One region of the Pseudoflavonifractor sp. An187 genome, then DNA from elsewhere that is predicted to be linked to it. Evidence: predicted binding sites of a transcription regulator. Region 1 holds the regulator's gene; the other holds the start of a gene.
What was found. Region 1 encodes Rex, which represses fermentation and respiration genes when NADH is low (regulators of the CRP and FNR family bind a similar motif). Its sites were predicted from a motif close to ATTGTTAANNNNTTAACAAT; they were not measured.
Positions count from the first base shown of each region.

Region 2: the regulator Rex is predicted to act here: its motif matches at 2,117-2,136, upstream of B5F22_RS11675 (acetyl-CoA C-acetyltransferase).

Region 1 covers NZ_NFKG01000001.1:313,203-317,266, reverse strand. The annotation lists gene B5F22_RS01595 (peptidoglycan-binding protein) at 1-485, opposite strand, end outside; gene B5F22_RS01590 (peptidoglycan-binding protein) at 501-1,682, opposite strand; gene B5F22_RS01585 (carboxypeptidase regulatory-like domain-containing protein) at 1,693-2,082, opposite strand; gene B5F22_RS01580 (redox-sensing transcriptional repressor Rex) at 2,226-2,858, shown strand; tRNA gene B5F22_RS01575 (tRNA-Arg) at 2,959-3,035, shown strand; gene B5F22_RS01570 (putative ABC transporter permease) at 3,130-4,064, opposite strand, start outside.
Region 2 covers NZ_NFKG01000052.1:1,285-5,348, forward strand. The annotation lists gene B5F22_RS11670 (butyryl-CoA:acetate CoA-transferase) at 1-530, opposite strand, end outside; gene B5F22_RS11675 (acetyl-CoA C-acetyltransferase) at 787-2,046, opposite strand; gene B5F22_RS11680 (calcium-translocating P-type ATPase, PMCA-type) at 2,196-4,064, opposite strand, start outside.

The DNA.
Region 1 (4,064 bases):
TTTCGAACCACTAAGGCATGGTACAGCCGAACCAGCAAACTCCAAGTGGGGCGGTCCAGAATACCAGTGACAGGCAGCTGTCCCAGCCCCTGCAAGTGACGGATGTGGTCGGTGGGGGTGGAGGTGGAGGGGAAATTGGTGAGAATGGGGGAGAGCGCCGTCACAACGGTGTCCACAAACGCCCATTCCGGTGTGCCAGACGAGGACGGCTCATACTGGGGGGAGATGATTTGCAGGGAGGGGGGGATCCCGTCCCGCTTCTGAATCAGCTCCGACTGCACCCGCAGGGCCAGCCAGGTGTCGTAGTCCACCACCCCGGTCACGGGAAGGCCAAAGTCCCGCTGAAAGATCATCACCCCTTCCAGGGTCCGCTCCCCAAACACCCCGTCCTCCACCAGGCGGGGCAGGGCGGGATGGGTGGCGGAGATGACGTTGAGCATGTGCTGAATGTCTCGTACCGGAGCGCCGGTGAGATTGAGTTCCATGGTTGAGATACCTCCTTAATCGTTGCTGCCGTAGGAGAGCGGATAGCCGGGAAATTGCCCGGCCTGGAATTGGTTTTCAATCTCCGAGGGGGAGATGGGCAAATTGGCGTTGGCCAGAGAGGTGGTGGCGATGCCCACGTACTCGTCGTAGAGCTTCAGCCACGTGGCGTTGTCCACCACGCCGGTGGCGGGCAGATGGTAGGCTTTCTGGAAATCCTGCACCGCCTGTTTGGTCTTGGGGCCAAAGATGCCGTCAATGGCCAGGGTGGGCAGATTGAAGGAGTATTGCCCGATGAGGGAGAGGAAATACTGGAGGGCGGAGACGGCGGGGCCCCGGTCTCCCTGGCGCAGCACCTGGATGCCCGAGGGGCCCTGGACCTGGGTGAAGCTCTGGCCCTCGCTGACCAGCTCGGAGAGCTTGGTGACGGCCACGTAGAGGAACACCAGCTTATACCAGGTACTCCGACCCACGATACCATCCACTGCCAGCCCAAAGACGGACTGGAACACCCGCACTGCTTCCTCCGTGCGTGGCCCAAAGATGCCGTCCACCTGGGCCAGGCGGGGAATGGCAGGGTAATTCTGTCCAATGCGGTTGAGCATGGCCTGGAGCACCACCACGTCCTCCCCGGAGGAGCCCTGGCGCAGGGGATAGCCTGGGTAGGAGTTGGGCACATCCCGGATGGGGGCGTCGTTGACCAGTTCGATGTCGTCCCCGTAGTAGTTGCGCAGAATGGTCATGTAGTCCGCCCCCTCCTGGGCCATGGCCTCACTGCCCCACTGGGACAGGCCGTCACAGGTGGAGGTGGTGCCGTTGCAGAACTTGGCTGCCAGGGGCTCCACAAAGCCCACTCGGCGGATGTAGGTGGTGAACATGTCGTCCACCAGGCGGTCGATGTTTTCAAAGGTGCTCCGGCCTTTGATGAATTTCTGATCGTTTTGGGTTTCGCTGGTGATGTCAAAGTCGTACCCGCGGCTGGGGTAGAACTCGGTGTACACCCGGTTGAGGGCAAAGGAGATTTGGGCCAGAATGTTGGCTTTCAGGGCTTCCTCTGACCAGGTGGGGTATACCTCGCTGGAGGCTACATTTTTGATGTAGTCGGGGAAGGTCACCGTGACGTTCTCCGCCGCCTCCTTGGGCTGGCCCAGGTGGACGGTGATATACTGGGGAATGTAGGGAATGACGGATACAGACATAGAAGCCTCCTTACAGCGGTTGTGGCGTGACGTTGGTGAACTGGGGCCGAGGGATGGGCGACTCGGGAATGGCCAGAGGGATGAGGGGCACACTCTGGGTGGTCTCTACCCCAGAAAAGATCTGGAGATTTTCGAAAACAGCCACCTGATACCCCGGGTGCTCCACCACCAGAGAGTAGGAGGAGAAGGGCAGGGGGGAGCCAGGGCTCTGGCTGAGGGCGGCGTCGGGAGCGGGCAGGGAGATGGGGCCAGCCACGCCGCTCTCGTCTGTAATGAGCACGGATAGAAGCTGATGCCTACCCTGTCCGTCCGGCTGGGACACCAACACCGTGGCCCCCTGTATGGGGAGCTGAGCCCGGGACGCATAGACGTGGACAATGAGAGAACCGTTTTGTGCCAATGCTAGGACCTCCTTGAGAAATGTTGCAAGAACTTGCACATGGAAATTGACAAACTTATGACAATGAGATAAAATGAATTGCGTATGGTGATCAAAAGAAAGATGAAATGCCGAAAAACTCTGACGGGATGTGAGGGTGTCATATGAAAAAAGATAAGATTTCTTCGGCGGTGATCCGGCGTTTGCCCCGCTATTATCGCCATTTGGATGACTTATATCGTGCCGGTACCATTCGAATCTCTTCCGGAGCCTTGGCCCAGTCCATGGGCCTGACGGCCTCCCAGATTCGCCAGGATCTGTCCTGCTTTGGCGGGTTCGGTCAGCAGGGCTACGGGTACAACGTGGAGCGGCTGCGGGGTGAGGTGGCAGAGATCCTGGGGATGAACCGAGGCCACACCGTGCTCATCTTGGGTGCCGGTAACTTGGGCCGTGCCCTCATTGAGAATTTCCCGTTCCGTGCCAATGGCTTCCGGCTGGTGGCCGCCTTTGACGTCAACCCGGACCTGGTGGACACCAAGCTGGGCGGCGTCCCCGTCTACCATGTGGATGGTCTGGACACCTTTGTGCGGGAGCACCGGGTGAGCGTGGCGGTTCTGACGGTGCCTGGGTCTGTGGCCGTGGCCACCGCTCGCCGCCTGAGCAAGCTGGGGGTGGACGGAATCTGGAATTTCACCAATGTGGAGTTGCCGGAGCAGGAGATGCCCGACGTGAAAGTGGAGAACGTGCACTTTGCAGACAGCCTGCTAACGCTGAGTTATATGATTTCTGAGGAGTAAATAGACCTCTCAAAAATTTTTCAAAAAATCGAAAAAAACACTTGCAATTTCATTTCAGCTGTGCTAATATATATGAGTCGCCAGAAAACGACAGCGACAAGCGGCTGTAGCTCAGCTGGATAGAGTGTTTGGCTACGAACCAAAAGGTCGGGGGTTCGAATCCCTCCAGCCGTACCAAAAGGCAAGTTCCGAAAGGGACTTGCCTTTTTTTCTTCCGGAGACATAGGAAAACGTCCGATGCAGGAATCAGCATCGGACGTTTTTTTCTCGGTCAGTCCGTGACCTGTTTCATGTTGGGGTAGACCTGATGAATCCGCTCATCGGGGTAGTAGTGGTCCAAAAATTCGGTGAAGCCGTTGGTGGGGGCGTCAGGGGCCGATTGGCGCTGTTGATACCGACCCAGAGCCAGGGCGGAGATGGCCATATTGAACACCATGAACACAACAATCACCCAGGTGAGCACTTTGCCCGCTTTCATGGGGATGCGCTCAATGAGACGGGACAGGCGGGGATAGAGGACCTTCATCCACACGGCGGCGGCAATGCCCCAGAAGAAGCAGTAGAGCAGATTGATGCGTCCGGCCAGGTTGAAGGGGATGTGGCTGTAATCCCAGAACACGGTGCCGAAGACCAGCTCGGTGAAGACACTACACACATATTCGTACACACCGCCCACAATGGTGCCGGCAAGGAAGAGGTAGCCCTCGCTCTTGTCTTTGTACCGATAGAGCAGGGCGGTGAACATCACAGCGCCAAGGCCCCACACAATACTAAAGGGACCGTAGATGAGACTGCTGCGGCTCATCCAGATGCCCATGGTGGCCCGGCAGAACAGCGTCTCGATGATATCGCCCAGCAGGGCGGCAATGAAGAAAATCCAAATCAGCTTGGTGGGAGAACAGCCCTGGGCAAACACGGTGGGCTTGGGCTTTTGGGAGGGGGCGGCCTGCTCCAGATTGGGGAAGGCGTGGAGCATACGGGTCTGGACCCGCCGGGTGATGGCGTGGCCGAAGAGAGCGGTGAGCTCCTGGAAGTCTCGGGACAGCTGTTCCAGACGGCGGATACGCACGCCCATCTGTACCGTGATGCCCAGAGAGAGGGCCAGGTCCAGGGCGACCAGTCCCAATCCCACCAGAACCAGGATGCGGGACAGCAGGGGAGGGAGGTCACCCAACACCAAGGCTAGAAGGGGGTTGAGAAAACTCA
Region 2 (4,064 bases), on a different contig from region 1:
TTGACCTGGGAGATGTGCACCCCGGTGTGGTAGCCGCCCAGGCAGCGGGGCATATTCTCGTTGACCTCCACGATGATGTGCTTGGCACGGGCACACATGTCATACAGGTGGGAGGCGTTGGGGCCGAAGTTGAAGTAGCCGTGCTGGTCCATGGGAGCCACCTGGAACATGGCCACGTCGATGGGGTCAATGCAGTCCCGGTAGTAGCCGGGCAGCTCGGAGTAGCGGATGGGGGCGTAGTAGGCCAGACCGATCTTGGCCATCTTCCGCTCGGTGCCGCCCATGTGCCAGGAGTTCCAGGTGAAGTGCTCGGCGGGATTCTCAATCTGGGCGATGGCGGGCATGTGCAGCAGAATGCCGCCCCGCACCTTCACGTCGTACAGCTCGCCCATGCGTCCGGCCAGAGCCTGGTCCAGCACCTCGGCGGTGTTGGTGCACCAGCCGTAGTCCACCCAGTCTCCGGACTTGACCACTTTCACCGCTTCTTCCGCGGTGGTGAGCTTCTGACGGTATTCTTCCTGATAGCTCATAAGATACCTCCAAAATAATGAAGAATGAAAAATGAAGAATGAAGAATTATGGTGTGCCGCTTCCAGCGGCACGGATTTGGATTTGTTGGGCGTAGGGGAGGGGCTTGCCCCTCCCGAATCCCCCAAGGCAATACCAGGGTAACCACGGGCCGGGCAAGCCACGGCCCCTACCACGGGGTACCCATCAAAGGAGATAATACTCAAACAAGGGTGTGGGGTGACCCCCCACACCCTTGTGTTGGTTCAGGTTATAAGATTAGACCTTCTCAAAAATGGTGGCAACGCCCATGCCGCCGCCGATGCACAGGGTGGCCAGGCCGCGCTTAGCCTCGTCGCGCTTGAGCATCTCGTGGAGCAGAGTGACGATGATACGAGCGCCGGAAGCGCCCACGGGATGGCCGATGGAGATGGCGCCGCCGTTGACGTTGACCTTGCTCATGTCGAAGCCCAGCTCACGGGCCACAGCGATGGACTGAGCGGCGAACGCCTCGTTGGCCTCCACCAGATCCACGTCCTCGATCTTCAGGTCGGCCTTGGCCATGGCCTGACGGGAAGCGGGCACGGGGCCCACGCCCATGATCTTGGGATCCACGCCGCCCTGGCCCCAGCTGACCAGCTTGGCCATGGGCTTCAGGCCGTACTTCTCCACAGCCTCGCCGGAGGCCAGCAGGATGGCGGCAGCGCCGTCGTTGATGCCGGAGGCGTTGGCAGCGGTCACGCGCTGCACGTGCTGCTTGGCATCGGCCTCGTGGACCTGGGTCACCTCAAAGGTGTGGACGATCTCGTCCTCCACGCCCTCGGGACCCACGGGGAAAGCGCCGCGCAGCTTGCCCACGGACTCCATGGTCACGCCAGCCTTGGGGAACTCGTCCACCTTGAACTCCACCATTTCCTTCTTCTTCTTCACCATGACGGGAACGATCTCGTCCACGAACTTGCCAGCGGCCTGAGCAGCCTCGGTCTTGTTCTGGGAGCTGACGGCGAAGGCGTCCATCTCCTCACGGGTGATGCCCCACACGTCGGCGATGTTCTCGGCAGTGGTGCCCATGTGGTAGTTGTTGTAGGCGTCCCACAGACCGTCACGGATCATGGTATCCACAACCTTCTTGTCACCCATGCGGGCGCCCCAGCGCTCGTTGGGCAGGGCGAAGGGAGCAGCGGACATGTTCTCGGTGCCGCCAGCCACGATCACGTCAGCGTCGCCAGCCAGGATGGCGCGAGCGCCCTCGATGACGGACTTCATGCCGGAGCCGCACACCATGCCCACGGTGTAAGCGGGGACGGAGTAGGGGATGCCGGCCTTCACGCTCACCTGACGGGCGGGGTTCTGGCCCTGGGCAGCAGTGAGGATGCAGCCGAACATGACCTCGTCCACCTGCTCGGGCTTCACGCCGCCACGGTTCAGAACTTCCTTGACCACGGTGGCGCCCAGGTCCACGGCGGGCACGTCCTTCAGGGAGCCGCCGAAGGAGCCGACAGCGGTGCGGCAGCAATTGACCACGTATACTTCTTTCATGATGTGTAACCTCCAGTATGATGTAAAATGATCTTCTTGGATGTCGTAGTTACCCCGATTATACCCGAAGATTGTGAAAAAATCAACAATACAATTTTGTAAAGTTCATAGAAAAAATTAGAAAAATGCTTGGTGGATTTCCACGGAAATTAGGCGAAATGAGAGGATACGTTAGACGAAGAGTGAAAAAATCTCTTTTCCACCTCTGTCACCACAACAGGAGTTATGGACAAAATCACCACGACCAGCCATTGCTGGAAGGTGAGAAAGGTGACGTGAAACACCCCCATCAAGGGGGGCAGCAGGAGGACAGCCAGCTGGAGGGCGGCGCCCACCACAAAGGCCTGGTTCATGGCGGGGTTGGTGAACACCCCCAGGGAGAGAAGGGACTGGTGCTCGCTGCGCACGTCAAAGGCGTGGAACAGCTGGCAGAAGGTGAGGGTGGCAAAGGCCATGGTGTTGGCGGTGGCGTCGGCGGTGGTGGGGTCGCCCAGCACGTACTCCCCCACAAAATAGGCCAGCAGGGTCAGCGCCCCCACCAGCGCCCCCTGCCAGAGAAGCCGGATGGTAAAGGCGGGGGTGAACAGAGGCTCGTGGGCCTTGCGGGGTGGCTTCTCCATCACGTCCGCCTCCACCGGCTCCAGGCCCAGGGCCAGGGCGGGGAGGGAGTCGGTGACCAGGTTGAGCCAGAGAAGCTGCACCGGCACCAGGGGGGCCTGGTGGAAGTGAAAGAGGGTGGCCAGAAACAGGGTCAAAATCTCCCCGATGTTGCAGGAGAGCAGGTAGTGGATGGACTTTTTGATGTTGGCGTAGATGCCCCGGCCCTGCTCCACGGCGTGGACGATGGTGGCAAAGTTGTCGTCGGTGAGAATCATGTCGGCGGCCCCTTTGGCCACGTCGGTGCCGGTGATGCCCATGGCGCAGCCGATGTCGGCGGCTTTCAGGGCGGGGGCGTCATTGACCCCGTCCCCGGTCATGGCCACCACGTACCCCTTGTTTTGCAGGGCCTGGACAATGCGCATTTTGTGTTCCGGGGACACCCGGGCGTACACGGTGAATTTGTCCGCCTCCTGCTCCAGCATCTCCTGGGGCATAAAGTCCAGGTCCGCCCCGGTGAGGGCCATGTCCCCCTCCCGAAAGATGCCCAGCTCCTTGGCGATGGCCACGGCGGTGAGTTTGTGGTCTCCGGTGATCATCACCGGGTGAATCCCCGCTTGAAAGCACTGGGCCACCGCCTGTTTGACCTCCACCCGGGGCGGGTCAATGAGGCCCATGAGCCCCACAAAGGTGAGATCGTGCTCCAAGAGGGCCTCCATGTCCCGGGGCGGCGGGATGACGTCCACATCCTTGTAGGCACAGCCCAGCACCCGCAGGGCGTTCTGGGCCATGGCGGCGTTGGCGCTCTCCACCTGCCGCAGGGTGGGCACGTCCAGGGGCACCGAGGCCCCGGCCAGGATGTGGGTACACCGGGACAGGAGCACATCCGGGGCCCCCTTCACCATCACCCGATACCGACCCCGCAGGGGGTGGACGGTGGTCATGAGTTTCCGCTGGGAATCGAAGGGAATTTCCGCCACCCGTGGCATTTCCTGTTCCAAAATCTCCTTGTCCAGCCCCTCTTCCAGGGCGGCGTCCACCAGGGCAGTCTCGGTGGGGTCCCCCAGCAGGTGGGGCACCCCGTCCGAGTCGTGGTTCAGAGTGGCGTCGTTGCACAGGGCCCCCACAATGAGGGCCTCCAGGCGGTGCTGTTCCCGGGCGGTCCAGATTTGCACCACCGTCATGCGGTTCATGGTCAACGTGCCCGTCTTGTCCGAGCAGATCACCCCGGCGCAGCCCAGGGTCTCCACCGCCGGGAGCTTTTTCACAATGGCGTGGTGGCGCACCATCCGCTGCACCCCCAGGGCCAGCACAATGGTGACAATGGCGGGCAGGCCCTCGGGGATGGCGGCCACCGCCAGAGCCACGGCGGTGAGGAACATGTCCAGCAGGGGGATGTGGTAGAGAAGGCCGATGCCGAA